Linked DNA regions of Arachidicoccus terrestris. Each later gene encodes a partner of the first gene's protein in a complex. Links are inferred from orthologs where the notes say so. Each region holds a gene or a part of one and is shown on either strand. Other genes may lie near its edges. The genes, in order: secA and secY.

Region 1 (15,906 bases):
GAGTTCACTGATAAAGTCAAAGCAAAGGCGACAGGGGAGAAGGTCATTAATGCGATCAGCCCGGGGCAGTTAATGGTAAAAATTGTCCAGGATGAATTAACTGAATTAATGGGCGGTACCGAGGCCAGTTTTGAGACCACGGCTAATCCGACCATTATTTTGATTGCGGGCCTGCAAGGTAGCGGTAAGACCACTTTTTCCGGTAAATTATCTAACTATTTGAAAACCAAGAAGGGAAAGAGGCCCTTACTCGTAGCGGCTGATATATATCGTCCTGCGGCGATTGACCAACTTCATGTATTAGGAGAGCAAGTAGGCGTGGAGGTGTTTAGTGAAAGGGAGAACAAGGACGCTGTTTCTATCGCCAAAAATGCCCTCGCGTATGCAAAGGAACACGCGAAGAATGTCATTATTATAGATACGGCCGGCCGTCTGGCTGTTGATGAAGTCATGATGACGGAGGTCGCTAATATTAAACAAGCCATCAACCCCAACGAAATTCTTTTTGTCGTGGATTCCATGACGGGTCAGGACGCTGTCAATACGGCCAAAGCCTTTAATGATCGCTTGGATTTCAGTGGTGTTGTATTGACGAAATTGGATGGAGATACCCGGGGTGGGGCGGCTCTCAGTATTAAGTACACGGTAAATAAGCCCATTAAGTTTGTCAGCAGCGGTGAAAAAATGGATACGCTGGACGTATTCTATCCGGACAGGATGGCGCAGCGTATTCTGGGTATGGGAGATATTACTTCCCTGGTTGAGAAGGCTCAGGAACAATATGATGAAGAAAAAGCCAAAAAACTGGAAAAGAAAATTCGGAAAAATCAGTTTGATTTTCAGGATTTTATCGACCAATTGCAAACAATCAAGCGTATGGGTAATTTAAAAGATATCATGGGGATGTTGCCCGGGGTCGGTAAGGCTATGAAGGATGTCGACATCAGTGATGATGCTTTCAAAGGCGTGGAAGCGATCATCAATTCCATGACGCCTTTTGAAAGAGCCAATCCCGATACTATTGACCCGTCCCGCCGGCAACGTATCGCTAAGGGCGCCGGTAAGGAACTCCAGGAGGTAAACGCCTTTATGAAACAGTTCGATCAGATGCGTCAGATGATGAAAATGATGAATAAAATGCCAATGGCCGGCATGATGGGCGGTATGGGGGGACTCAAACGCAGGTAACATTTCGGATGTAACAATGGCTTTCTGGCTGCAGCTATAATTTAATCCTTTAAAAATCAATGACCATCCGGATAGAAATAGTACCTTTAGTGGTGTAACTAGTCCTATTATTAATCAGATGGCTATCAAAAATATATTCCTATGATTCAGCGCATTCAGTCTTTTTGGCTGCTGGTAGTGGTGATACTGGCTGCCCTTTCCCTGAAATTCGGTTTTTATGTTGGTACCTGGATGAACGAAGGCGTACAACATCCACAGATTATTTTAAACGGACACAATCCTTCCATTCTTGTTTTTGCCACGACAATTGTTATTTTGGTGGTCAGCCTGATCGCTATATTTATGTTTAAGAACCGCAAGCAGCAGTTAATGCTGACGATAGTAGATTTGTTGCTAAGCATTGCTCTTTTTATTTTTTATTATCAAGAGATCAATACGCATTTTTTGCCGGGTAGCGGAACATTAACACTTACCTCCGTATTTGTATTTCTTTTGCCCATCTTTATTATAATGGCCCTAAGAGGTATTAGTAAGGACATACGGCTTCTGAAGCGTGCGGATAGGTTAAGAGGTTAATTTGGATGGAAACTGCCAATAAATGCATAGATATGATAGGTAGAAAATTACAAGTTCTGTTTTTTGGAATTGTATTTATGTGTATTGCCTCATCTGCTATGGCCTGGGGTCTGACAGGGCATCGGATTATTGCAGAGATTGCGCAAAGACACCTGTCTAAAAAGGCAAGAAAGAACCTCGAAAAGCTGATCGGTAAGGCGCCACTTGCCTTCTGGGCTAATTGGCCAGATTTCATCAAATCTGACACGACGGACAAGTGGAAACAGACTGGCCCCTGGCATTATGTGGATCTTCCCGGTCACCTGGATAAGGATGAATTTATAAAAGATCTTGAAGCTTTGGAGGGCAAAAATTTGTATACCCAGATTCCGGAGATGGAAATCCTGTTGAAAAACAAAAACCTGCCTTTAGAACAACGACAGATTGCGCTTAGATTTTTAATTCATTTTATGGGTGATCTGCATCAGCCCTTGCATGTCGGCAGGAGTGAGGATGCCGGTGGTAATAAGATAAAAGTAGTCTGGTTCGGGAATCCCTCAAACTTGCACACGCTCTGGGATAGTCAGTTAATCGACTACCAGAAATGGAGCTATACTGAATATGCGGCTAACATTGACACAGTCAATGAACAGCAGATTACTATGATACAGTCTGGTAGTCTGCAAGACTGGTTCTTTCAATCACATCAATTATCAGACGAGATCTATGACAAAACACCTGATGGCTCCAATTTGAGCTATAACTATAATTACCTGTTCTTTGATCGTCTAAATGAACAGTTGCTGGACGGCGGTCTCCGGCTGGCAAAGGTACTGAACGATATCCTGGGTTAGTGCCGTAATTATATTACCACTAGAAAGGGGCATTGACTGGATCAAATGCCCCTTTCTAGTGGTAATATGCTCAGTCGAGATTAGTGCTGATCAAATTCGTTATTCCAGTCCCCGGCCAGTTTATTGATTTTTTCCTGGACTGAATCTTTGAGACTTTCCTTATACTTTTTATACTTTTCAGCATAGGCAGCATCTGCTGTACCTAAAATCTGCGTTGCGAGCAGGCCGGCATTTTTGGCTGCATTCAATGCTACGGTGGCAACAGGTACTCCATTTGGCATCTGCAGTATGGATAATACAGAATCCCAGCCGTCAATAGAGTTGGAAGATTTAATTGGTACGCCAATCACTGGCAGATGTGTTAATGAAGCGATCATTCCGGGTAAATGAGCTGCACCACCTGCGCCGGCGATAATCACTTTGATGCCTCTGGTTGCTGCACCTTGCGCGTATTGAAACATTCTTTCCGGTGTGCGGTGGGCGGAAACGACGGTCAACTCATAAGGTACATCAAAATGTTTAAGGATCTGAGCAGCATCCTGCATGATTTTCAGGTCGCTGTCACTTCCCATTATAATACCTATCTGCGCGGTCCTGTTATCTGTATTCGTCATTTTTTCGTATTTATTGTATTTGGGGTAGACTCTTTAATGAGAAAATTATATACTAATAATAGTAGACTGCCCGGATTAGGGTTGACGGTTATGGACAGCAGGTCTTAAAAACAGCACTATCGGGATGATTGGTTATTGTTTAACCGATCCTCATCTTCCTCATCTTCTTCTAGGTCAACATCATCCTCCTTCTCAGTTTCATCTGCATCTTCTTCGCCCGCTTCATTGATTTTTTCAAGGTCTGCCAGTTCCTCGTCTTGTATTTCATCTTCGTTGTCAAATGACGGATCGGATGCTTCTTCGTTAGCGATTGTCTCATCAGCCCGCTTGATCGAACTCAGGTCCGGATGTAATTGCTGATCCATTTGTTCAGTGGCCTGATGGATGCTTTCTCTGCTTTCTTCGTCGGATAGCTCTAATTCCCCGGCATCATCGGGATCAATAGGAATGTCTTGCGCTGCCATGTGCTCTTCGCCGTGAGATGCCGACTCTGTCTGCAAATCTATATTTTCTGCGGCCGGCTTATCGTTATCAAATTTGCCGAAAATACCAAAATCTGCATTTTCTTCTATAGTTCTCTGTTGCAAGGTCGGTTCGATTTGTTCTGCCAGCACTTCCTTGATCTTAGGCAGGTCAGAGGCAGAGTTCAGTCCAAAATAATCCATAAAACTCTTAGACGTTTCATAGATCAGTGGTTTGCCTGGCAATTCTTCATTTCTGCCGGAGATGATAATCAATTCCTTTTCCAGCAATTTCTGAACGCTATAATCACTGTTGACACCACGGATGCTTTCAATTTCTCCTTTAGTGATCGGTTGTTTATAGGCAATAATGGATAATGTTTCAAGGGCGGCATTAGATAATTTTTTCAGGAATTTTCCCCCGTTGAGTTGGGCGATGGTGGTATGGAAGGCGGGTTTGCTGAGGAACTGCCAGCCGCCGCCACTCTGAAATACTTCAAACGGGTAAAAGTCGGAATTGTATTTTTCCCGGATACCTTCCAGGGAGGTTTCTACCTGATCCAGGGTGATTTGCTGTTCCATAAACCCGAAAGCGTTGTTGATCAGATCTACCAGGTCCAGACTGGTGAGTGGACGGTCACTGGCAAAGATCAGGGCCTCGATGTGGGGTATGATTTCACTTAACTCCATAACTTATTGTAAACTAAAACTGCAAGTCAAAAACTTGCAGTCTAAAAAAGATTGTAATTTGTCGATAACTAAAGATAAGGAGAAGATTTGATTTGCCATGCTAAATCTTCCTTTTCTACTCCCGGTATCTTTGGCTAAGGTATAAATCCTACCCCTGAAGAGCGGCAGCACCACTGACGATTTCAGTCAATTCAGTTGTGATGGCGGCCTGACGGGCACGGTTATAAGAGATTTTCAGGCTGCGCAGGATCTCATTTGCATTTTCGCTGGCCTTGTCCATGGCCGTCATACGTGCGCCATGTTCACTCGCCTGAGCATCCAGGACCGCCTTGTATAATTGGGTATTGAGGATTTTAGGCATTAATTGCGCTACCAGTTCCTCCTTTGCCGGTTCGAAAATAAAATCAACATTCTTTTTTCCACCGGTACCCTCGATCTTTGGAATGGGCAAAAATTGTTCTACTGAATAGCGCTGAACAGCGGCATTAATAAACTCACTGTAGACAATATCGATGGCATCAAATGTCTTATTTTCAAACGCGCTGATCGCCGCCTGCGCTGCTTGCTGCACATTTTCAAAGCTCAGATTTATGAAAAGATCTTTATAGGTGGCGTCAGTTTTAAAGCCAGCCTTACTCAGGGATTCGTATCCTTTTTTGCCAATATTCCAGATAGTGACATTGCCTTTATCCAGGGCGGCCTTATATTTAGTAGTGGCAGCCTGTTTAGCAGCTTTGACAATATTAGCATTATAGGCGCCAGCCAGGCCGCGATCACTGGTAATAACGATCAGTAACACCTTTTCTACTTCTCTGTGATCCGCCAGCTGGATATTAGATTCTCCACTCAGGCTGCTGACAATATTACTCAGTACTTCCTGTAGTTTTTGCGCATAAGGTCTCATCTGTGTTATTGCCTCCTGAGCACGGCGTAATTTAGCCGCACTCACCATTTTCATGGCTTTGGTAATCTGCTGTGTAGATTGTACCGACTGTATCCTGTTACGTACTTCTTTTAATTGGCCTGACATGGGGTTCTCAATTTGGCTGCAAAAGTAACCAAAAGCATTCAATCAGACAAGATTTAGCCCCTATTTTCAGTGAAACAGGATGCATTTTTTAGGAACGCACGATAACCAATGACTAAACTCCTGAAATAGACTGCTTTTATCGTTAGATTTTCTGTGTTAATAAGTGGGATGAAACGAATAAGCGAAGGCTGGGAGGCAAAACCCGCTAAAATCCTTTAAATATTATAGCATAACGCAGGGTATTACTAACAAACAACTGCTATTTTAGCAGAGAAGGCCCTGGATGAACGGTTAAATTGGCCGCTTTAAGAATGAAAGTAAGATGCAGCCAGACAAGGCTGCTAAAGGGCGTAATCTCCCTGCAAGACCGGCGTATGACGGCCTTTAATTCCCAAATTATTCCCTACATTTGCAACCGCGAAAACTGTCAATTTGGCCTGTAAATGTGATAAGCATTGTTTTTGACTGCTTTTTTCAGAATAATGGTATATTTTGGCACTTTCGGGCTAAAAATCGAGATCTAAACAATTATAAAAAAAAATTAATGAAAGGCATATTAAGCAGGCTGCTCGGTGGCAATAAATCTGAAAAGGATGTGAAGAAGATCCAGCCGCAGGTAGCTGAGATCAACCAGCAATATGAAAAATTGCAATCCCTATCCAATGATGAACTACGTAGTAAGACCGTGGAATTCAAAGGGCGTATCAAAGAATTCCTTAAGGATATCGATCAGACCATTCAGACTAAAAAAGAAGCAGCTGAAGCCTTACCATCTGCAGATATGGTCGGCAGGGATAATCTCTACCGTGAAATAGATGAGCTAAAAAAGGATCGCGATAAGAAGATCGAAGAAGTCTTAAATAATATTTTACCAGAAGCCTTTGCCGTAGTTAAAGAAACAGCCAGGCGCTTTAAAGAAAGTGACGAAGTCATCTCTCGTGCGACAGATCTGGACAGACAACTGGCTGTGAAGAAGAATTATATGCGTATTGATGGAGAGAACGTTACTTATAATACGAGTTGGGAAGCAGCCGGTGTGGCCGTTTCCTGGAATATGCTTCATTATGACGTGCAGCTGATTGGTGGTATTGTACTGCATCAGGGTAAGATTGCAGAAATGGCAACGGGTGAAGGTAAAACCCTGGTATCAACTTTACCGGCTTATCTCAATGCCTTGGCTGGAGAGGGGGTACATATTGTAACCGTCAATGATTATCTGGCTCGTCGTGATAGTGAATGGAATGGCCCTATTTATGAATGGTTGGGTCTCACGGTCGACTGTATTGACAAGCATCAGCCCAATACACCTGCCAGAAGGAGCGCTTATCTCTGTGACATAACTTATGGAACCAATAATGAATTTGGCTTCGATTACCTGAGGGATAATATGGTGCACAATCCTGATGAAATGGTACAGCGTAAGCACCATTATGCGATGATCGATGAGGTGGATAGCGTTTTAATTGATGATGCCCGTACGCCGCTGATCATTTCGGGGCCGGTAGGTAAAGATAACTCTACACAACTTTTCTTTGAATTAAAAGATCGCGTGGCACAACTGGTTGCTCATCAAAGACAGATCTGCAATAATTTTCTGATCGAAGCAAAAAAGAAAATAGCAGAAGGTAATGATGATGTAAAAGAAGGCGGAGGTGGTCTGGCGCTGTTCCGTGCACACAGAGGCTTGCCTAAGACAAGCAGTTTGATCAAATATCTGAGTGAGCCCGGCATTCGTCAGAAACTCCAGAAAGTGGAGAACTACCACTTGGCCGACCAACAGAGGGAAATGCCAAAAGCAGATGCAGAGCTATTGTTCTATATTGATGAGAAAAACAATACGGTTGAGCTAACTGATAAAGGGATTAAGGCTATGACTGGTCTGAATGAAGATCCTATGTTTTTCGTATTACCGGATATCGCTACAGAACTCGCAAATGTTGAAAAGGATGAACAGCTTTCAGGAGAAGACAAGCTGACACGCAAAGAGCAACTCTATAATGAGTACAGTGCTAAAACTGAACGCATTCATACGATCCAGCAACTCCTTAAAGCGTATACATTATTTGAGAAGGATGATGAGTATGTTGTGATGGACGGACAGGTGAAGATCGTGGATGAGCAGACCGGGCGTATCATGGAAGGTCGTCGTTATTCCGACGGCTTGCATCAGGCCCTGGAAGCAAAGGAAAATGTAAAGATTGAAGCGTCAACGCAGACCTATGCGACTGTTACCCTGCAGAACTATTTCAGGATGTATCACAAGCTAAGCGGTATGACCGGTACGGCAGAAACAGAAGCAGCAGAGCTTTGGGAGATCTATAAGCTGGATGTTGTCAGCATTCCGACCAATGTACCGGTGATCCGACAAGATCAGCATGACCTGGTCTACAAGACCAAGAGAGAAAAATATGGTGCAGTCATCAATAAGATTGTTGAATATCGCGAAGGCGGGCGCCCTGTTCTGGTAGGTACGACTTCCGTAGAAATCAGTGAGTTGCTAAGCCGTATGCTCCGCCAAAAGCAGATCCCTCACAACGTGTTGAACGCCAAGCAACATGGTAAAGAAGCCCAGGTAGTGGCAGAAGCAGGTCTGCAAGGAGCTGTAACCATTGCTACTAACATGGCTGGTCGTGGTACGGATATTAAATTAGGGGAGGGTGTGAAAGATGCCGGCGGGTTAGCCATTATTGGTACCGAAAGGCACGATAGCCGCCGTGTAGACTTACAGCTACGTGGCCGTGCCGGTCGTCAGGGAGATCCTGGCTCTTCACTGTTCTATGTTTCCTTGGAGGATGACCTGATGCGTATGTTTGGTAGTGAGCGTATTGCCAAGGTAATGGACTTTGCCGGCTATAAAGAAGGCGAAGCTATTGAGAGCGGTATGATTACCAAGTCTATTGAAAGAGCGCAGAAAAAAGTTGAGGAAAATAACTTTGGTATTCGTAAGCACCTGCTGGAATATGATGATGTTATGAATAAGCAACGTACTGTGATTTATACCAAACGAAATCATGCTCTTTTCGGAGAACGGCTGGCATTGGATATTGACAGTGCATTTTATTATGTAGCAGAGATGCTGGTCGTAAATCATAAAGAGACCAATGACTATGAAGGTTTCCGCCTGAGCGCGATCGTTCATTTTGCACTCGATACAAAGATCACTGAAGCTGCATTTGGTAAGAGCAATGTAAGTGAATTGACAGAGGAACTTTACGGTGAGGCTTTTGAAAATTATCAGCGTCATCGTGAGGAAATTTCTAAAACAGCTTATCCGGTATTTGAAAATATTCGCAAGGCGCAGGGTGACAGAATTGAAAATGTCGTGGTGCCGTTTGCCGACGGCAGAAAGGCATTGCAGGTGCTGGCGCCGATGCAGAAAACGCTGGATACGGCAGGTCTGGAACTGGTGAATTCCCTGGAAAAAACCCTGATGCTAGGCTTTATTGATGATGCCTGGAAAGAGCATTTGCGTTCAATGGATGACCTGAAACAAAGTGTCAGAACGGTACAATATGAGCAGAAAGATCCGCTTGTGATTTATAAACAAGAAGCCTTTGGACTATTCTCCAAAATGAATAGCCAGGTGAACGTAGAAATAGTTACCTTCCTGTCCCATTCCAATATACCGGTTGATGTACAGCAAGGAGGTCAGATTCACGAAGGTCATGAGCAGAAAACGGACTTAAGCAAGCTTAACGCCAACAAAGAAGCAGTAGATGCGGCAGGTAGTGATTATGCTGCTAATGAAAATGATTATTACGACCCTAGCGAGCATGTTAAACAGCAACCTGTAGTGGCGGGACCGAAGATCGGCCGTAATGATCCCTGTCCTTGCGGCAGCGGCAAAAAATATAAGAACTGTCACGGCAAAGACGCTTAACCAAGTTATCTGAAGCAAGCGTAAATAATAATATAAAATACAGTATACGGCGCGTTGTAGTCAGAAATAATTTCTGAATATAGCGCGCTTTTTTTGTGTAGCCAAATAAAAAAGTAAAATATAATGGATATAATGTAAAGTTTGTTTTACTTTTATGAAAAATCTACCTTTATGAAATCTCAATTATTATTACCTTACCGATATAAAAAAATCGGCTGGCTTATTTTGATACCTTGTTTGGTATTGGGTTTACTAAAATGGTACCTGATCAATGATCATGAAACGCTGACCTATGTGGTGAATATTTATTATAAAAATGTTTTTTTCGACATCGTGACGACGGTGCTTATTGCTGGCATTCTTGCCGGCGCGTTGCTGGTGGTGTTTTCAAAAGAAAAGCAGGAGGATGAGTTTATACAGAAGCTGAGACTTTCTTCCTTTGGCTGGGCCATACTCATTAATTATTTAATTTTGTTTTTCTGCAACCTACTCTTTTATGGGTGGAGTTTTTTGAATATTATTGCAGTCAATATGTTTACAACCTTGTTGTTTTACATTATCCGTTTCAATTACCTGCTCATTCGCAGTAAGCGCCTCTGAATATGACCAACACACTCAAGGTAGAAAGAGCTATCAAAAATATCACGCAGGAAGAACTGGCACAGTGTATTGGTGTGAGCCGGCAGACAATTAATGCGATTGAAAAGAAAAAATACGTACCATCTACCCTGCTGGCGCTTAAAATCGCGCGATATTTTGATAAGCCGGTAGAAGCGATATTCAAGCTGGAGCCAGAAGATTAGACAGGCAGTGTATCGATTATGTCAGTCATATTTTCCGGCCATCTGCCGAAACTATGAAATTTTTTGTCTATTTTGCCGGTACATTTGATTAATAAAAGCTGTCAGAGTATAAAAGATGAAGCAAGCAAGGTTTTTCAGAAGTTTAGGTGGCCTGGTCTGCGGACTGGTCTTTCTGGTTGGTCTATATACTTTTACTTACGGTCAAAGTGTCCAGAAGCGCCCCAACATTATCTTTATTATGGCCGATGATCTGGGATATGGTAGTCTGGGGTGTTATGGACAAACCAGGATCCAGACACCGAATATTGACGCGCTGGCTAAAAACGGACTGAAATTTACACAGTACTATGCAGATCCGATCTGCAGCCCGTCCAGATGTGGACTTTTAACAGGTAAGGATATGGCACATGCTTATATCCGTGACAATTATGAAATTGGTGGATACGATTTCTCAGATGAAGGAGAAAGAGGTCAGATGCCTTTACCTAATAATACAGTAACATTTCCGGGACTCCTGCAAAACAACGGTTATGTGACAGCGTTAATTGGTAAATGGGGCTTAGGCGGACCAGGATCCACAGGCATACCAACGCAACTCGGCTTTTCTTATTTTTTTGGATATTTAGGACAAAGACAAGCTCATAATTATTATCCGACACATTTATGGAGGGGGACAGAGCGGGTGCCATTAGACAATATTTATTTTTCCCCACATCAATCTTTTCCCAAAGGAGCAGATCCTGATGATATCACTAATTACGCCAGATATAGCGGTAATGTGTATTCCTGTGACACGATGGCATCGGATGCTATCAGGTTTATTAAGGAGCATAAAGGCCAGCCTTTCTTCCTTGAATTCTCACCAACGATACCTCATGTGGCGTTGCAGGTTACCCGTCAGGCACTTAAAAGGTATGAGGGCATGTTTGATGATAAGCCATCTCCCAATAATGGGTATTTACCCTGCTTCCGCCCAAGACAAACCTATGCAGCGATGATCTCTTTGCTGGATGATTATGTCGGGCAAATTATGCAGACCTTGAAAGAGGAGGGGCTGGCAGACAATACACTCGTGATCTTTACAAGTGATAATGGCGCTCCTGATGGAGAAGGAGGCGCACCGACCCGTTATTTTGACGCTAACGGTCCCTGGCGTGGATTTAAAGGAGATGTTTATGAAGGCGGAATCCGGGTGCCTATGATCGCTAGCTGGCCCGCCAAGATCAAACCAGGCTCTGTAACAGATCATCCTACTACTATTTGGGATATGTTCGCTACTTTTTGTTCATTGTCCGGTACGCAGATTCCTGAAAAAAGTATTGCCGGGGCAGTGCAAACGCAGGGCATCTCCATTGAATCCATACTGACAGGCAAAGGGCAGCAGCGCTCCCATGAATATCTGTACTGGGAACTGGCCAGCCACCATAACGGGGAACAGGCCGTAAGGTTAGGTGATTGGAAGGGTATCAGGCTGGGCGCCAAAAATGACCCTGATGCACCCATTGCGCTGTACAATATAAAGGCAGATCCGGCCGAACAAATCAATCAGGCTAACAAACATCCGGATCTTGTTAGAAAAATAGATGAGATCATGAAGCGCAGGATATTATCACATCTAAATGAATGGAATTTTGAGTATCCCGCTCAGCAATAAGTTTTTAAAGATACAGTTGGAAAACAGGTGCAGCAATAAGAAAGCCCGGTAACAGCCGTTATAAGAATTGCTGTTACCGGGCTTTGATTAAAAATCCATCGGTATGTAACTAGAGGCTGCCTTCGTCCGCACTTGGCCCATAGCTAGGTGGGATCGGGACATTGTTCAGCCGTAGAAATACGCCCATTTGTGCCCTGTGGTGAACAATCTGACAATAAACCATGCGCAGTGTCTCCAGCTTGTTATCTGCTGCCAGTACTTTGTCCCCGTTGCTCAAGGTCCATGTTTTTTCCAGTATGGCGGGGTCTGCTTTGGCTAACGCGCTGTGACCTGCTTCATAGGACTTGTCGTAGATGTTTAAAATATCTGCTGTATGGTTAACAACGGGTGGATTGTAAGGCATAGTTGCAAAATCCAACCCGTCTGTGTTTAATACCATATCCACCCAGGAAGGCAATTCTGCCAGGTGTGTAGCAAGCGATCTGACGGTCATACTTTTGGGGTGAGGCTGCCAGTCATAGATTGTGTCCGGGATCCGGGACAGCATTTCTCTTGTTGTAACATTTTCTTTTTCCATTTCTTTCAGTAATACAGGGATAAATTCCATTGCTTTATTTTTTTTTTGGTTCAAAAGCAAAGTAACATGACTGGACTGACAACCCTATGGCAGTCAGACCGGCCCATACTTATTTTTAGAATAATTTTAATAATTAACCGGCAGCTGATCCATAAAGTGACTGATCGGCAAATGATCCTTTTTCTGAAAGTCGGTGCCAGGCTGCTTGATCTGGAGAACCCGGTTCAACTTAAAGTCCCGGTAATCAGTTCTCAGATGACACCAGGCGATCACGTGCCAACCAAATGCGTAAAATATAAGTCCGATAGGTTCAATGTGCCGAAGGCTCTCTTGCTCACTTTTATCTTTGTACCTGATCTGCAGTTGCTTCTTATGTGCGATGGCGTTTTGTACGGTGGGAATAAAGTTCTCCTGCAACTGCCACATTTCATGGAATTGCAAATAAGTACTGGCATCCAGGACTTCCAGCAGATCTTGCTGACTGCCTTTCAAGACGGATCTGATCTTAGTCATGGCGCTTCCATACTGAGTGGCGGTGGCCTGATCGGCCAGAGCCCGCACCATTTTCTCCATTAAAAGCAATGCACTTGTTTCTTCCATCGTGAATGATACCGGGGAAAGAAAGAAACCTGAGACAATAAAATATCCTTTGCCCGCTTCATGACTAACAGGAATGCCTGATGCGACGAGCGCCTTTACATCCCTGTATACAGTCCGCAGGCTGATCTCAAACTTTTCACTGATCTTTTCCGCAGGCACATATTTTCTGGACTGCAGATGGACGAGTATTGCAAAAAGGCGATCTAGTCTGTTCACGACAACTAACGGATTAATTTTTTCTAAATGCCCATTTAATAAGTTCTTTCCAGGTAGGTTTTTTACCGTACATGAGGATACCCGTGCGATATATTTTACCGGCAAACCATGTGGTAAATAAGAAGGAACCAAATAACAATACGATGCTCAGGGTCAGTTCCCACCACGAAACGGCCTCCGGTACACCCTGTGCGACCCGGGCCATCATGACAATGGGAGAGGTGAGTGGAAATAGACTCCCAAAAACGGCCAACCCTCCGGTAGGATTATTAACGGCTTGCATCATGATCACAAAGCCGAAAATAATAGGTAAGGTAATAGGCAGCTGTAATCCCTGTGCATCCTGTTGCCCGTCGCTTACGGAGCAACCGATGGCTGCAAATAGAGATGCATAAATAAAGTAGCCACCCAGAAAATAAACAAAGAACATGGTAATGATCAGCGGGAAATTAATGGTGCTGAATGCCTGAAAAACAGCTGTCATATCTGCGCCCGATGCATTAGGGTCCACCACACCAGCGCTAATCGCATGGGTCATTTCCGGAAAGAGAACAGGAATTAACAAATAACGCAATCCTACCCCCAGAACGATCCAGATCAGGAATTGTAAGAGGCCTACAGCTCCGATGCCCAGGATTTTGCCCATCATGAGTTGAAAAGGCTTAATACTGCTCACAACGATCTCTGCGATGCGGCTGACTTTCTCTTCCATGACACCGCGCATAACAGAAGTGCCGTAAAGAAGTAAGATCATATAAATCAGGATGCCACAGAATATACCCACGCCATAGCTGACACCGGCACGCATGCCGGAATCATTTTTATCATTGATATTAACGATGTCTACCTTGTTTTCTGTTTTGGCCTTTTTAAGGAGGTCCTGGGAGACAGGTAAGGCATCCATTTTGAGTTTTTCCAGTCTTGATTGAATCGCTTTGGTAATGGATTCTCTGGTCATAATTCCGATTTTGGAACCGGTAATCAGATTAATTTTATCGTCCAGAGTGGCATGAGCCGGTATGACGATATATCCATCGATGGTTTTATTTTTAGCTTTGTTTTCCAGATCAGACTGGCTGACATCAGTTGTAAACTGATACGTGATCTCTTTAGTATTTGGCGCAATTGTGTCCTTAAATAAACCGGCATTGTCTACCACCATAATCTTTGTACTGGAGCCACTGTTGATACTAAAGTAGATAATCGCCGCATAGATAGCAAATATTAATATGGGAAGCCCGATGGTGACCAGTAGAAAGGTTTTTTTCTGTACACGGGTTAGAAACTCTCTTTTTAAAACTAATATTATTTTATTCATGACGCGTCAGAGGTTTAAATGTTATGGAAACTTCGGGTAACTGCATTTGTGCCATGTACCAGCCGGATAAATATCTCATTGAGCGAAGGAAGGATTTCGCCGAAATGTTGTACCTGAATATCCTGATCAAGGAAATAACGCAGTAAGTCATTACCTCGGTAACCCTGCTGTATGCGGACAATCATCTTATTGTCTGCCAGATTGATCGGTTCAAAGATCGTGGAAGCCGCGATCTGGTCTGCGGCTTTATCCAGCTTGATTTCATACAGGTTCTCCTTGTATTGTTGCCGGATATCGGCTACTTTTCCATCCAGTACCTTTTTACCCAGATTGATCAGTGCAATCTGATCGCAGATTTCCTCTACCTGTTCCATCCGGTGAGTGGAAAAGATAATTGTGCTACCCTGCCTGGCCAGTTCAAATATCTGATCCTTAATCAAATTGGCATTTACAGGATCCAGCCCACTAAAGGGTTCATCCAGTATAATCAGTTTGGGTTGGTGTAAAACTGTAATAACAAACTGCAGCTTCTGACTCATTCCTTTACTTAAGTCTTCTACTTTTTTATCCCACCATGTCTGCATCTCCAGTCGTTCAAACCAGTATTTTATTTTGGTCATGGCATCCGCATAAGACAGGCCTTTGAGGCGCGCCAGGAAAAGTGCCTGTTCTCCGATTTTCATTTTTTTATAAAGGCCTCTTTCTTCCGGCATATAACCGATTTTCCGTATATCATTTTCCGGATCGAATTTATTACCATCGAAAAGAATGCTGCCTTCATCAGGATAAAATATCCCGGTGATCATACGCAATAATGTGGTTTTTCCGGCCCCATTTGGCCCCAATAGACCAAATATCTGCCCTGATTCTATTGAAAAACTGACATCATCGACCGCTTTTTGTGTGGCATAGTATTTTTTAAGATGCGATAGTTCAAGTATTGCCATAATTGTTTTAATTAGCCTTGTGAATAAGGTTTACGAAAATAACATACTTTTTTCCATTTCATTAACAATAGCAGGTTTATCCATATTTTTTTTGATAGAAGTATGATCCGTAGGATAAATGGTCAACAAAAAGGGCTAACCATCAGGTCAGCCCTTTTTTCGTTCATAAATTATTATTTTTACTAGTTACCACTGTCACTATCTTCATCGTTGTCCAATCTTAAAGGATAGCCGTAGATGGCATCTCCATCAGGGTAAATACCTCTTAACTGCAGTAACCCGGTACTCTCTTTGAGAATTTTACGTACCTCTTCTGCCTTGGTAACGGTCTGTCCGTTGATGCTAACGATAATAAAACCATTCTGGATTTTTGCCTTTTTAAAAGCGCCTTCTCTCAGATTAGTGACCTGTACACCACCTCTGATGCCATATTTGCCGGCTTGTTCCGGAGTAAGTGTCGTTAGATCGGCCCCTAATGTCTTTGCAGAGGCTTCGTCGGCGGTCAATTGTTTATAAGTA
Region 2 (15,008 bases), 850 kb from region 1 along the record:
AAGTTGAAGCCACACCACAGATTGAAGGAATGGTTAAGGCGGTTAGCCACTTGGTGAAAGTGGAGAAGCTTTAATAGCGGATATAAAGATTTTGCAGTTTAAAATTAATGTATATTTTTGCTGCACTTAAATTTAGGCGAGGGGCGATTCCCCGTTGAGTATAAAAATCAATACAATGAAATTACATGAATTAAAGCCCGCAGCAGGTGCGGTGCACAAAGTAAAACGTCTTGGACGTGGTGAAGCCTCTGGTAAAGGTGGTACTTCTACTAAAGGTAATAAAGGTGGCCAGAGCCGTGCCGGTTATAAAACCAAAATGGCCCATGAAGGTGGTCAGATGCCTATTCAACGTCGGGTTCCGAAGCGCGGGTTTAAGAATCCAGGACATGTTTCTTACAAAGTATTTAACCTGGCTCAGGTTGAGTTACTGGTTGAGAAATATAAATTAGAAGAATTCTCTCTGGAAAACCTGTATATCAATGGTCTGGTTTCCAGAACCGATAAGGTTAAAATCCTAGGAAACGGTGAGATCGCATCTAAAGTTGCCTTCAAAGTTCATGCGGCCAGTGCAAAAGCTAAAGCGGCGATTGAGGCTGCAGGCGGAACGGTTGAAGTTTTAAACTAATTTAAAAATAAATTCCGGACGCATCCCTCGTGATGCGTCTTTTTGTCTTAAATTGCGTTGTCCTAACTTTTAGACGCTCACAACTCTTTTAGTCTTGGTTATAGTCATAACTTGAACTAAAATAATAACTATCGAAAAGGAATGAAAAAGTTAATCCAGAACTTAAAAAATATTTGGAGCATTGATGAATTACGGGAGAAGATTGTCTTCACGTTACTGCTGATTCTGGTGTTCAGGTTTGGAGCGCATGTGGTGATTCCGGGGATTGATCCCAATAAAATCTCTGCTGCCGCTGCACAAACGCAAAATAATGGCTTATTAGGAATGTTTGATACTTTTGCAGGTGGTGCGTTTTCTCAGGCAGGTATTCTTGCCTTGGGCGTGATGCCATATATTTCCGCTTCTATCTTTATGCAGTTGGCAACCGTATTGGTACCGCAATTGCAGAAAATCCAGAAAGAGGGCTCAAGTGGGCAAAAGAAAATTAATCAGATTACACGTTACTTGACGGTGATTGTAACAGCTTTCCAGGCAGTGGCGTATATCTCTTTATTAAAAAGCCCTACTTATGCGGTCGCTTTGATTCCATCTTATCAGCCATATTTCTTTGTTTCTACCCTGTTCGTACTGACCGCAGGATCTCTGTTTGTTATGTGGCTCGGTGAAAAGATACAGGATAAGGGCCTGGGTAATGGTATCTCTATCATCATCATGATTGGTATCCTATCCAGTCTTCCACAGGCGGTTATCCAGGAGTTCCAGTCTAAGCAAGTAAAAGGCGGTGGTGGCCTGTTGATCTTCTTAATTGAAATTGCCTTTTATATCGGCATCAACATGGCACTGGTCTTACTTGTGGAAGGTGTGAGAAAAGTACCTGTGATCTATGCAAAACAGTTAATGGGTAACAAACAAGTAGGCGGCGCTCGTCAGTTTCTTCCTTTGAAAGTGAATGCTGCCGGTGTAATGCCAATTATCTTTGCACAGGCAATCATGTTTCTGCCGACGCTGGTTTCATTCACGGATCTGGATAAGGAAGGCACCATCGTCAAAATCTTCGGTGACCACACCAATGTCTGGTATATGGTGATTTACGGCGGTATGACCATTGCCTTCACTTTTCTGTATACGGCGTTGATCTTCAATCCAAAAGAGATGAGTGAAGACCTGAAAAGGAACAACGGCTTTATTCCTGGTGTACAACCCGGTAAGCCGACGGCGGATTATATTGGTTCTATCATGGACCGTATTACTTTTCCTGGTGCGGTTGCGCTGGCCATCGCGGGTATCCTGCCAGGCTTCGCACAGATGTTGGGTGTTCAACAGAGCTTCAGCTACTATTTTGGCGGTACGTCCCTATTGATCATGGTAGCCGTAATTCTGGATACTTTACAGCAGATCGAAACACATCTGCTTATGCGACAGTATGATGGCCTGATGAGTGGTGGTGCGAGAGTACATGGCCGTAGCCATGTAGGTAGTGGCATCTAAGATTTATACTCGATATCAACATACTTGCAAATATTGTGACCGACCTGTCTGGATCTACATGAAACAGACAGGTCGGTTTCTTTTGTGCCTATATTCTTATTAACTGTGTATTATGGCTTTGTCGTGTATCTAATTAGGTATAATTGTTTTTAATTTATTAATTTTGCGGGGTAAATGCTTAGCATTCAGTTTTAGTTATGTGATCCGGGAGCCGGGCAGGTCCCATATGTAAGGCCGCCTTTTTAAACCTACCATATCCGTATTTGATGATTCAGACAAAAACCAACGCCGAAGTGGCGATCATGCAGCAAAATGCAACCACGATCAGCCGTATTTTAGCTGAAGTAGCCAAGATTCTTAAGCCAGGTATGACGACTTTACAAATAGATGAAATGTGTAAGGAAATGATCCTGGCTGAGGGGGGCATACCGACTTTTTATAATTATTATGGCTATCCTTATAATATGTGTACTTCTGTCAATGATGTCGTTGTGCACGGGTTTCCCAATAGTACACCATTGAAGGAAGGCGATATTGTTTCCCTTGATCTGGGCATTACTAAGGAGGGCTACGTGGGAGAACATGCCTATTCCTTTATATTGGGAGAAACGACACCCGAAAACCTGCAATTAGTACGTGTTACCAAGGAAGCTCTATATAAGGGAATTGAAAAAGCTGTTACTGGCAATCGTGTTGGGGATATAGCGTACGCGATACAGAGTCATACGGAAGGTAAATATGGCTATGGCGTCGTTCGTGAGCTGGTAGGGCACGGGTTAGGTAAGACCATGCATGAAGAACCTAATGTGCCTAATTACGGAAAAAGGGGAACTGGTCCGAAGCTGAAAACCAATATGACTATTGCCATTGAACCGATGATCAATCTGGGAAAAAGGAACATCTTCACGGAGAAGGATGGTTGGACGATTCGTACAAGAGACGGGCAGCCTTCAGTACATTTTGAGCATAATGTATGTGTCAAAGAAGGGAAAGCGCTGATATTATCTGATTTTTCTATTATTGAAGCGGCTGAACGTACTAATAGCAATCTAAATACCTCTTATCACAATATCCAAGAGGATAAATAAGAAGTTTAAAAAGCATGGTACAGGCGTAAACAGCATTCAAAAGAATCTGCAAACTTAGGTTGTCGTTACACAAATACCAGAATGGTACTGTAAAATTTAAAGGGAATTTCTGTACCATGCCTTACCAAAATTACACTTTCTTATTGAAAATGTAAAATTTGCCTTTTTTACTCCTTGTTTATTGATTGCCAGCATGATATTTTAATTTAAACCTCGTTTTATGCAGCATTTAGTGGTCATTGGAGGAGGCGCGTCAGGATATTTTTGTGCAGTAAACGCCGCCAGATTATGCCCCGAGCTGAAGGTGACCATACTGGAAAAAACAGGTAAAACGTTAAGCAAGGTCAGGATTAGCGGCGGCGGCCGCTGCAACGTGACGCACCGGGAGCTGCCAATAGCGACATTTGTGGATCATTACCCCAGAGGCGCGAGACTACTTAAGCGTACCCTTCATCAGTTCGCCGCAGGACACACTGCATCCTGGTTTGAACAGCGGGGCGTCGCTCTTAAAACGGAAGCAGATGGGCGCGTCTTTCCCGTAAGCAATAACTCCCAGTCCATTATCGACGTATTAGAAAAGGACGCTGCAAAATATGGCGTCAAAGTAATGCTGCATCAGGCTGTGGTTGCGCTGCAGAAAAAAGAAGCTATCTGGCAATTGCATCTTTTAGGGCAAGCTGTGCCATTATTGGCTGATTTTGTCTGTGTTGCCACCGGAGGGCTTATGAAGGCCGCAGGATATCAATTTCTTGCAGATCTTGGTCATATTATCCATCCGCCCGTGCCTTCCTTATTTACCTTTAATCTGGGCAAACATTCTGTAACCGAATTGATGGGTGTCAGTGTAGAAGTAGCGACTGTACGTATCATAGGTGCAAAACTGAAGCAATCAGGACCTATACTTATTACCCATTGGGGATTTAGTGGCCCGGCCGTACTCAAGCTGTCCGCCTGGGGAGCAGAATGGCTGGCGGGCAATAATTATCAGTTTTCAGTACAGATCAACTGGCTCGGAGAAATCTGGCCGGAGAAAAGACTCAGAGACAGCTGGCAGGAAATTAGAGACAGGTTAGCTGCCAGGCCCATGGGAGATAAAAACCCGTTTGGCCTGCCCAGAAGACTCTGGAGCTATCTTTTAAAAGCTGCAGGTATCGCCGAGGATCTTTATTGGTCTAAATTGCCTTCCGGGCCACAAAACAAGCTGATTCAACACTTAATTGCTGATGTCTACAGCATAAACGGTAAAACGACATTTAAAGAAGAGTTTGTGACTTGCGGAGGGGTGAACCTGGCTGAGATTGATCCCCGGACGATGGAAAGCAGACTACAAAAAGGTCTTTACTTTACAGGTGAAGTAATGAATGTTGACGGTGTTACCGGAGGTTTTAATTTTCAACATGCTTGGTCAAGTGGTTTTGTAGCAGCCACACATATTGCCGGTCAAATAAATACATAAAAAATCCCCTGCTGTTTTTTGAAGAGCAGGGGAAGATCTTTTGTTGTTTAAAAGTCACAATGATCATTAAAGGCCCAGGCTACCTAATAGAGCAGCCAGGAGAGCCAAAAGTGTGTTTAAGATATCCATTTCTTTAGTATTTACTAGGTGATGCTTACTCTGTTCAAAGGGTTTTCAGCTTTCCCCCGTACCTGAGTTTCGCTGACCGGGGCCATGGGAAACAGACTTCCGGCGACACCGGAGCTAATTGTCAGGTAAATTCGTTTGACCTTACAGACCCAAGCTGCCTAGCAGGGAAGCGATCAGTGCTAACAATGTGCTTACGATTGCCATTTTTGTCGTATTTACTGGGTGATGCTTACTCTATTAAAGGGTTTTCAGCTTTCCCCTACTTGCAATTGTTACCAAAGTTATCGGGGAGAGTGTCATAATCTGACAATCAATTGTGTTTAAAATTATATTTTTAAAAAAATGCATGTGAAATATATACAAGATGAGACCGCGTTCTTGATAAAAAAGTAGAAATAACGCCGCAGTAACTTAATCCGTTAAACCTCATATCTCAAGTAGGCGTCTATGGGTGTGGATAACTGCATAAAATCAAGCCTGGACTGAATTGTTATGCACAATTGGTCAATTATTTGCGGTAGGTGGGCGTCTACCAGTAACTTTATACGGATTTTTAGATATTTCTTATAGTTTTAGGCAAACTATTTGTTTAACTTTCGCATTAAATTTTTAATATGAGTCGTTCGATAAAATTTGTTGGGTTGACGGTCGTAGCTGCTGTAGGCTGTACGGTCCAAATCCAGGCACAGGCTACTAAAATCAATACAGATCCTGATGGTGAATTTAAACAGGCGAAGGATCTGTATTTCAGAGGGCAATATAGTCTGGCCTATCCGATTTTTAAAACGCTTACTTATTCTGCTCCTTATCAGCAAAGCAATATACCAGAAACCAGGGCTGTAGAAGCCAGATTTTATACTTTATCCTGTTCTTTGATGCTGAATCAGGCTTCTGCCGAACAATCCGCCAAAGAGTTTGTCCATTTTGAGCATAGTACCCCATTGGTGCAAATGCTGAGTTTCCAGCTGGCAGAATATTATTTCAGGAAAGAGAATTTTGATCAGGCACTTGAATACTATAAAAAGGCCGGGACAGCTAACCTGAGTAATGAGGAAACAGCGAAATTGCAGTTTCATCAGGGATACTGTCTGTTTACGATGCAAAAATTTGAGGAGGCTGCACCGCTTTTCAACGCCATCCGGCAAATGCCCTCCAATCCTAACTATATCGACGCAAACTATTACTATGGATTTATCGAATTTTATCGGAAGGATTATGACGATGCACTTAATTCACTCCAGATCGTAAAAGACAACCCCAGTTATAGCAAAATTGTTCCTTATTATATTGCCGAGATCTATTATTTTCAGGATCAGAAGGACAAGGCATTGGATTATGCTGAATCGTCCCTTAAATCAGGAGGACAATATTACGAAACTGAGCTGAAACAATTGGCCGGACATATCTATTTTGAGAAAGGGCAATATGCACAGGCGCTGCCTTATTTAGAGGATTATATCACTAAAAGTGCAAAAGTTAAGAGAGAAGACCTTTATGAGCTTTCTTATTGCTATTATCAGGATAAGCAGTGGAATAAGGCTATTGAAGGTTTAAAGGAGTTAGGTGGAAAAGAAGACTCGCTTGCCCAAAATAGTATGTATTTGCTAGGGGATGCTTATTTACACACCGGAGATAAAAGCAGTGCCAGAAATGCCTTTTTATTCTGTTCGCTCAATAGTTCCAATCAGGGACAAAAAGCCATTTCTACTTTCAACTATGCAAAATTATCTTATGAATTAGGGTTCCAGGATGTGGCACTAAGTGAGCTTAAGAAGTTCATTACCACCTATCCTGGCTCTACCTATAATCAGGAAGCCAAAGAATTATTAGTTAGCGTATTGTCTAACGCGAATAATTATAAAGAAGCCCTTTCACTTATACAATCGCTGGGCGGTGCACAAAGTGAGATTGTGCAACGGGCCTATCCCCGTATCCTTTATGGCAGAGCTGTTGAACTGATCAATGATCAGAATGTATCCCAGGCGACAGAATTGATCAATCGGATTTTTAATCTGCCCTATAATGACAAAGAAATCCAGCCAGCTTATTTCTGGAAAGGTGAACTGGCATACAGATCCCAAAATTATAGTGGCGCTATAGAATCACTTAACAGGTATCTCCAGAATCCGGTGAATTATGGAGAAGTAAATGCCAATGATGCGAATTATACATTAGGGTATGCTTATATGCGCTCCGGTGATTACAATAATGCGCTGACGGCTTTCAGAAAGGTCGCTACTAACGCAAACAGTGGTTCTACCAATGTACAGAAAGATGCTTATCTGAGAACCGCAGACTGTTATTTTATGCAGAAAAACTATAGTCAGGCGTCTGCTATTTATGATGATATTATTCGTCAAAACCTGCCTTCTGCGGACTACGCTTATTACCAAAAGGCTGTAATTGCCGGCGCATACGGTAGGGTGGCTGACAAAGTCGCATATTTGCAGGCCTTTGATCAGCAATATGGGAATTCCTCTCTGGCTGCGGAGGCCAATCTGCAAATGGCCAGCGCCTATATGGCCAGCGAGAATTTCTCCAAGGCTGTTGCTCCGTTACAGAAGGTTTTGAGTTCAGATCAGGAAGCTTTAAAACCGGACGCTTATCTGAATTTAGGGGTAACCTACTTTAATATGGGCAATAATGACGCATCCTTGCAGAGTTTCCAGGAGTTGATCAAACGTTATCCTAATGCGGCACAAAGCAATGAGGCCATTTCTTATGTCCGCAATATTTTTATCAATCAACACCAACCGGAAAAATACATGACCTTTATGCAGCAAAACGGCAAACAGGTCAGTTATACGGAGAAGGACTCACTTTCTTATATCTCAGCCTTTAAATCTTATGGGAATGAGGAGTTTGACGCGGCTGTCACCGGCTTTGAAAATTACCTGAGTGCGTTCCCTGAAGGGCAGCATAGTATCGATGCGGCTTACTATCTGGCTGGCCTTTATCGGCAACGGAAGGATAATGCCAATGCGCTGAAATACTATGACATAGTAGCAGGTAAAGCTCCGAATAAATTTGCAGAAGATGCGGTGCTGCAGTCTGCGAGACTCTATTATTTTGATAAGAAGGATTACGCAACAGCGGCGACTTATTATAAACAACTGAAAAACATTGCCACTTCTTCTGAGAATCGCCTGGAAAGTATGCGGGGCTTATTACGTTGTCAGTATAAGCTGGAACAGTGGGCTGATGCTGAATCGAATGCAAAGGATCTCCTCTCACAAAAAGGAATTGCGGATGACGATAAGCAGATATCTAATACCATTATCGCGAAGAACCTGCAGCAACAAGGCGATCTGGATGGAGCCACAGACGCCTATAAGAAGGTATATGCACTGGGCAAATCAGAATATGCAGCAGAGGCCCGCTTCCGCGTCGCAGAAATACTGATGCAGCAAAAAAGTTATAAAGACGCTGAAAAGGCCGCCTTTGATGTGATCAATAAATCTGGATCTTACGATTACTGGATCACCAAATCCTATATTTTGTTAGGAGAGATTTATTTTAAAGAGAAGGATCTGTTTAATGCGGAGGCGACACTTAAAAGTGTCGTAGAGAACGCTTCAGATGAGGCGCTCAAGCAGGAAGCACAAACGCAGTTAGATCAAGTGCTGGCACAGAAAAAGAAAGAAAGCCGTGTTGAATAACAACATATGATTCAGTAATGGTAATTGAAGCGTTATAATCAAAGTTTACACTTTACATTGAACACATGAAAGATAGCATAATCCGATATACTAAAATGAGAAATAAAAGCCCTCTATTGATCGCTACAGTTCTGTTAGGCCTGAACCTTGGATTTGCGGGTAGTGCCAACGCTCAGCGGAGCCATAAAAAGGCTACCGCCAAGAAAACACAGGCACCGGCAAAGGATACTGTTCCACTGGAAGGAGGGAAGAGTTTTACGGTTACCTCCGACTTTACCCCTTCATTGAAGCCGGCCTCTAAGATTAACTTTAGTTCCACAACGGCACTTCCAACGCCGGAGAAGACGCCTTTGAATTATAATGTCCCGGCTCAGAATCTGACCTTTACGTATAACCCGGCTTTTTTGCGGCCGCTGGCCGTCAATATTGATACCGGTTCTGTATGGAGAAACTCTCATTTCGTAAAGCTGGGCTATGGCAACTACGCTACGCCGTATCTGGAAGGAGGCTTTTCATTGGGAGATGGTTATCATTCCGCAGTCACCATCCATGCTAAGCACACCTCTTCTAAAGGTAGTTTGCCGTTGCAGGAGTTTGGAAAGACTGATATCGAAGCCAGCGGCGTATTTGCGGTCAGTGACAAAAATGAACTGGAGGCAAGGGTATATTATGATAATAATAAACAATTTGCTTATGGCGGGCTGATGCCCGATCAGGCTTATAATAAGGACAGCCTGCGAAGAACTTACCATGACATAGGTGTTAAACTGGGTTTTTCTAATAAGTTCCAGAATGCTACCGGTATTGATTATCATCCTACGATTGCGATTGATGCCTTCGGCGATAATCACAGCGGAAAAGAGTCGACTTTGTCATTGGATGCACCATTTAGTAAAAGATTGAACGAGACATTTGTTGCTAAACTGGGTGCAGGTGTGGATGTCAGCAGCTTTAAAAAGGACGGCCTGGCCATTGATAATAATCTGGTCACGATTCGTCCCTCCATTGAGATTAACCGTCCGGATTTCAAAATGAATCTGGGGGTCATCCCGTCCTTTTATAACGGAGAGTTTAACCTAATGCCCAATTTGTCATTAGAAGCAAAAATGAGGGATGAGCGTTTTATAGCGATGGCCGGCTGGAAAGGCTATTATAACAAAAATACGTATCGCTCTCTTACCACATTTAATCCCTGGATCGCTATCCCGATGGATTTTAATTATACCCGAACCTCAGAAATTTATGGAGGGTTTAAGGGAACCGCGGGAGACCACCTGACCTTTAATGCGACGGTAGCATATCTTACTCAAAAGGATGCACCGTTATTTATGAATCGGGCAGATGACAACTTGTTTGATGTGCTCAGTGATGATATCAACAATTTAAGATTTCATGGAGAACTGGGCTTTAACGCAAAACAGAGCTTCTCGTTACTGGCAGGAATCACACTTAATAACTACAGCAAGATTGAGAATGCTGAACATGCCTGGGGACTATCTCCCATTCAAATGAATGGGTCGTTACGTTGGAGAATATTGCCGGCGGTTCTCTTGAAAAGCGACTTAGATCTCTGGACTGGCGGATATTATAATGACCCAACGGATGGGGCAAAGAACCTCAGTGGTGCAGCTGACTGGAATGTAGGAGCGGAAGTGGATATTATAAAGAATGTCGGTCTCTGGTTGCAGGTCAATAATGTGTTGAATAATAAATATCAGCGGTTTTATAACTACCAGACCATTGGCGCAAATATAATGGGGGGCATTATCTTTAACTTTGGCCAGCTGAAAAAATAATCACTATGCAGAGAGATTCTTCCTTATTCCAGCTATTCCTGATCAAGTACCGTAGGCTGCCTCTTGGCAAGATTGGTACAGTTGTATTGGAACAGGAGCCTGCTTTTCATGAATATACCAGTCAGGTTATCCGGCCGGTTAAAGAGGTGTTGCGTTTTTCACCAAAGGCGGATTCCGCGCTGCAGGATAAATTTGAAGAGTTTGCGCAGCTGAAAGGCGTTGATAAAAATAGGGTGACGGCATTATTTGATCAGATTAAAACGCAATTGGATAAGAGTAAACAGGCTTTACTTTCCGGCGTTGGTACACTTCAGATTGAAAACAATATTTATAAGCTGGTTGGGGAAGATCTTTCCGATGTATATTTGCCGCCAGTGAGCGCCGGTGCTGTTATTCACGAAGGTGATGTTCATGAGGTCAAGGTAGGAGAGCAGATCCACACCAGTGACGAAATGAAAGAGATCTTGTCAGGCAAAAAAGGCAACGACTATTGGTGGATCTATGCCTTGGTCCTGATACTGGTGGCTATCGTGGCAATGTTATACTACGTATACGGCGGCCAGTTGAGATAAGAGATCAGCAAAGATACATTTCCAGGTAATTTGGGGCAGGTTGATAGAAATAGGGTATTTGTGAAAGATCCAAATAAGAAGCTGCCGGATATGCCTGATAAAAGACTCAGTCGGCAAAACTCTTATTGTGTTTACTGGCCGGTAAAAACGGATTGCCGGCCGATGATCCGCCGAAGACGTTGCCATCTAAAATTAATGAACTTGCATTACCTATATTAATTTCAGGCATTTATAAGATATCTGCGTGTAATGTGATAAATTCCAATTAACTTTGCTGCAACCTTAAATTCAAAAACTTTACTATGAGAAAACTAATGTTGCTTTTGGGAGTGGGCATTCTTTTATCAACAGCTTCAAGCGCTCAATCATATGAGCGTCCAATCGGATCAGAATTCAGTGTGGGCATAGAAGGTGCATTACCCATGAACGGCTGGGACCTTTATGACGGAAGCACTAGTAGTACCAAGGTCTCAGATTTTGGTATCGGCGCTACGATCAAGTACGCTTATAATTTTAATGAGACGATCGCGGCGACCTTTCAGACCGGATATGTATATTTTCCCGGCAAAGATTTAGGTGGTGGTAAAATTAATACGAGCCAGATACCCATTAAAGCGGGTGTACGCTTTAGCATGAGCCGCTTTTACGTAGAACCTCAGTTCGGACTTAGTTCCCTGAATGTGAAAGTTGCCAGTACGGTTGATTCAGGATCTTATTCCGGCTCAACTACTGCCTTTACATACGCTATTGGTGTCGGTGCGATGGCAGGTCGTAATTTCGACATAGGCCTTCGATATGAAGCAATGTCTAAAGACGGAACAATGGGATTTCTGGCATTGAGACTTGCCTATTCGCTGCCATTTGGCAGATAATCATGTAAACAGCAGAAAGTATATTAATATCCAGGCCGCTTCTAATCAGGAGCGGCTTTGTGCTTTATTGGTTAGATACCTAGCCCCACTTTTGTGTCTGCTGCCTGATGGGGGCAAGATTAAATTGAATCATTAAGACATTGTTAATAATTTTCTTTTATTTTCGATTATTTGCTTATTTTTGCTTATTCTATTTAATTTAGCGGTATTCTTAGTTAGTCTAAATGATGAATTCGGCTCAAAACACCGCAAATGCGCTAATTATATTCAATAATTGAGTTATGTTAAAGGAAATCTATGCTTGCTAACAGACGAAGAGAAAAGATATTTGAACTCATCAAAGAAGATGGAGCTGCCAAAGTTGTAGACCTGGCTAAGATCTTCAAAGTAACGGAAGTGACCATTCGCCAGGATCTGGAAAAGCTGGCAAACGATGGATTGGTTACAAAGGAGCATGGAGGAGCATTTATCAAAAATATCGAAGATCAGGTGCAGTCTTTCTCGTTAAGCCATCGAGGTAATCTTGAAAAGAAACAGGCCATTGCAAAAAAGGCGGTGGAATTCATTAAAAGCGGAGATCGTATTATTTTAGACTCGGGGTCAACATCTACAGAAATTGCCAGGTTATTGCTGGGTCATAAAGATATTACCGTTATCACAAATGCCTTGAATATTGCGATGATGCTAGGCGCCAATCCCGGAATTGAACTGATTGTTACAGGCGGGGAATTTAAAGCGCCAACACTTTCATTAACGGGTCAGAAAGCCGCTGATTTTTTCAAAGGACTCAATGTCAGGAAACTTTTTCTGGCGACTTCCGGCATCTCACTTAAAGCTGGTTTGACTTATCCAAGTATCAGTGATCTGGTCGTGAAAAAAGCCATGATTGACGCTGCAGACATTACTTATCTGATTGCAGATTCTACGAAGATCGGTAAGAGTGATTTTGCGAGCCTGGGCGCTTTGTCGCTCATTGATTATATTCTGACGGATAGCGGTATAGAGGAAAAACATAAACAGGTGTTTGAAGAAAACGATATTGAGCTGATTATAGCTGAATAGCGGCCGGTCGGGAACCGCTGCCGGCCTGCAACGGAAGTTTATTTTCCTTAGAAAGGAATATGAGGATGCGGTACCATCCAAATGACAAAAAACAAAAAAAAGTAAAAAAAGAAAAATAAGATAAAAAATGTCACTAAACAAGAACCCCACGTTAGGTGTAATCATAGGCAACCGGGACTTCTTCCCAGATAAATTGGTCGCAGAAGCAAGAAAGGAACTGCTGGTTTTTTTGAATCAATTAAACATTACGCCCATTATGTTGGGAGAAGCAGATTCCAAGTTAGGCGGTGTGGAAACTTTCGCAGAGGCGCAGGCGTGTGCAGCCTTATTTAGAAAACACGCGGATGTAATAGACGGAGTGTTGGTCGTATTACCCAATTTTGGAGATGAGAAAGGCATTGCTGAAACATTAAAACTGGCCGGTCTGGATGTGCCGGTATTAATACAGGCTTATCCAGATGATCTGGAAAAGCTGGACGTCGTAAATCGCCGTGACGCATGGTGCGGTAAGATTTCCGTTTGCAACAATCTGCATCAGTTTGGCATTAAATATTCTCTGACGACAAAACACGTTACCAGGCTTGACGATGAGGTCTTTCAAAAGGATTTGTCCGATTTTGTGGCAGTCTGCAGGGTTGTAAAAGGGCTTAAGAAAGTGCGTATTGGGGCAATTGGAGCCAGACCGACTGCGTTCAATACCGTTCGTTATAGTGAAAAGCTCCTGCAACGTAATGGTATTTCAGTTACAACGGTTGATTTATCAGAAATATTAGGAAATGCAGATAAGCTAACGGCAAACGACAAGTCAGTTAAAGATAAACTGGATAAAATTCACGCGTACACGCCGACTGGAAAAACGCCAAATGACAAACTGGTACAGATTGCGAAACTTGATGTTGTATTGGAAGAATTCATGCAGGCAAACGCATTAGACTGTACGGCGATACAGTGTTGGACTTCCCTGCAACAGAACTTTGGCTGCAACATTTGTACGAATATGAGTATGATGAGCGAGAACATGCTTCCGAGTGGTTGTGAGGTAGACGTGACCGGCACATTAACTATGTATGCGATGCAGTTGGCCAGCAGCTCTCCGAGTGCCCTGGTAGATTGGAACAACAATTACGCCGACGATGATTCTAAATGTGTACTGTTTCATTGTGGTAATTGGGCTAAGTCCTTTTTGCCAGACATTTCCATGAGTACTGCACCGATTCTTGGCACAACAGTAGGTACGGAGAATACCTATGGTGCACTCGATGGCCGGACGCCCGCCATGCCATTGACCTATGGGCGTATCAGTACGGATGATTTTAATGGTAAAATCCGAGCGTACATAGGCGAAGGCGAGCTGACCAATGATGCGCTGAATACATTTGGCAATAGGGCCGTTGCGCAGATTGATGATCTTCAGGGGCTAATGAAGTATGTGTGCCGCAACGGCTTTGAACATCATGTTGTCATGAATGCAAGTAAAACCGCAGGCATTCTAAAAGAAGCGATGGAAAACTATTTAGGGTGGGAAACCTATGTACATAATTAGAATATCAATATTTCCATTTCATTAAGGTGAATAGGAGTATTGGATATCTGTAATTTAAGAATAAGAGATTTATCTCTTTATTTTTAGCACAGTTAAATTGTGAAAATGACAAGTAAAGAGCTCAAAATAAAATCTATTGAGTATCGTAGAAAGATACTCCAGTATATAGTGAAGGCAAAAGCCGGACATACCGGAGGGAGTCTTTCGTGTGTAGATGTTTTGAATGTCTTATATAATGAAGTAATGCATGTATCTCCGGAGAATTTCACATCTCCGGATCGGGACCGGTACATACAAAGTAAAGGACACTGTGTAGAGGCATTGTTTGTCGTATTGGCGGATAAAGGCTTCTTTCCTGAGGAAGATCTCAATACTTTGTGCAGATATCAGTCACATTATATCGGGCACCCGACCCGAAAAGTTAACGGCGTTGAACAGAATACAGGTGCCCTGGGGCATGGATTGCCTATCGCATCGGGTATGGCAATTGCAGCAAAACTTGATCACAAAGCGTATAAGGTATATACACTACTTGGCGATGGTGAAATGCCGGAAGGAAGTAATTGGGAGGCGGCCTTGAGTGCCGCTCAATATGAACTGGATAATCTATGTGCTATAGTAGATAAAAATGGGTTACAAATAACGGCAGCTACTAAAGATGTGTGTAGTACAGATCCTCTGGATAAGAAATGGGAAGCCTTTGGCTGGGCAGTACGGG

What was found.
Region 2: the proteins of secA (region 1) and secY are in contact, whole or in part, in a crystal structure (PDB 3DIN), measured with the Thermotoga maritima proteins. The link is inferred for Arachidicoccus terrestris from one-to-one orthologs. Residues at the interface, in WP_004082002.1 of Thermotoga maritima: Glu261, Ala262, Arg263, Lys300, Ala301, Arg302, Thr303, Ile304, Ile305, Leu323, Tyr324, Asp325, Pro326, Val329, Ser330, Tyr333, Ile336, Lys340, Phe345, Val349, Glu363, Phe364, Tyr374, Ser375, Gly376, Gly377, Glu393, Ile395, Thr482, Ser483; in WP_004081795.1 of Thermotoga maritima: Glu108, Gly109, Glu110, Glu111, Ala236, Glu237, Arg238, Arg239, Ile240, Thr241, Ile242, Gln243, Tyr244, Ala245, Arg246, Arg247, Val248, Thr249, Gly250, Arg251, Arg252, Val253, Tyr254, Gly256, Ala257, Ser258, Thr259, Tyr260, Leu261, Pro262.

Annotation. Positions count from the first base shown.
Region 1 is NZ_CP083387.1:3,652,436-3,668,341, forward strand. Bases 5,636-9,472 are described here. They hold secA (preprotein translocase subunit SecA), read left to right. Parts: upstream 5,636-5,936; coding sequence 5,937-9,272; downstream 9,273-9,472. Other genes in these bases: K9M52_RS14205 (hypothetical protein), read left to right, coding at 9,444-9,472. Also shown: ffh (signal recognition particle protein), read left to right, coding at 1-1,188; K9M52_RS14175 (DUF4293 domain-containing protein), read left to right, coding at 1,330-1,764; K9M52_RS14180 (S1/P1 nuclease), read left to right, coding at 1,797-2,597; purE (5-(carboxyamino)imidazole ribonucleotide mutase), read right to left, coding at 2,678-3,211; SMC-Scp complex subunit ScpB, read right to left, coding at 3,328-4,362; atpG (ATP synthase F1 subunit gamma), read right to left, coding at 4,511-5,392; more of K9M52_RS14205, read left to right, coding at 9,473-9,872; K9M52_RS14210 (helix-turn-helix transcriptional regulator), read left to right, coding at 9,875-10,075; K9M52_RS14215 (arylsulfatase), read left to right, coding at 10,191-11,729; K9M52_RS14220 (DinB family protein), read right to left, coding at 11,839-12,336; K9M52_RS14225 (helix-turn-helix transcriptional regulator), read right to left, coding at 12,433-13,122; K9M52_RS14230 (ABC transporter permease), read right to left, coding at 13,136-14,440; K9M52_RS14235 (ABC transporter ATP-binding protein), read right to left, coding at 14,455-15,387; K9M52_RS14240 (trypsin-like peptidase domain-containing protein), read right to left, coding at 15,570-15,906. UniProt on the Escherichia coli protein: Required for protein export, interacts with the SecYEG preprotein conducting channel.
Region 2 is NZ_CP083387.1:2,805,730-2,820,737, forward strand. Bases 1-2,939 are described here. They hold secY (preprotein translocase subunit SecY), read left to right. Parts: upstream 1-766; coding sequence 767-2,113; downstream 2,114-2,939. Other genes in these bases: rpmD (50S ribosomal protein L30), read left to right, coding at 1-74; rplO (50S ribosomal protein L15), read left to right, coding at 176-625; map (type I methionyl aminopeptidase), read left to right, coding at 2,380-2,939. Outside these bases: more of map, read left to right, coding at 2,940-3,201; K9M52_RS10995 (BaiN/RdsA family NAD(P)/FAD-dependent oxidoreductase), read left to right, coding at 3,422-4,657; K9M52_RS11000 (tetratricopeptide repeat protein), read left to right, coding at 5,401-8,445; K9M52_RS11005 (TonB-dependent receptor), read left to right, coding at 8,511-10,241; K9M52_RS11010 (hypothetical protein), read left to right, coding at 10,247-10,813; K9M52_RS11015 (outer membrane beta-barrel protein), read left to right, coding at 11,116-11,685; K9M52_RS11020 (DeoR/GlpR family DNA-binding transcription regulator), read left to right, coding at 11,983-12,747; K9M52_RS11025 (L-fucose/L-arabinose isomerase family protein), read left to right, coding at 12,875-14,290; K9M52_RS11030 (transketolase), read left to right, coding at 14,396-15,008. UniProt on the Escherichia coli protein: The central subunit of the protein translocation channel SecYEG. Consists of two halves formed by TMs 1-5 and 6-10.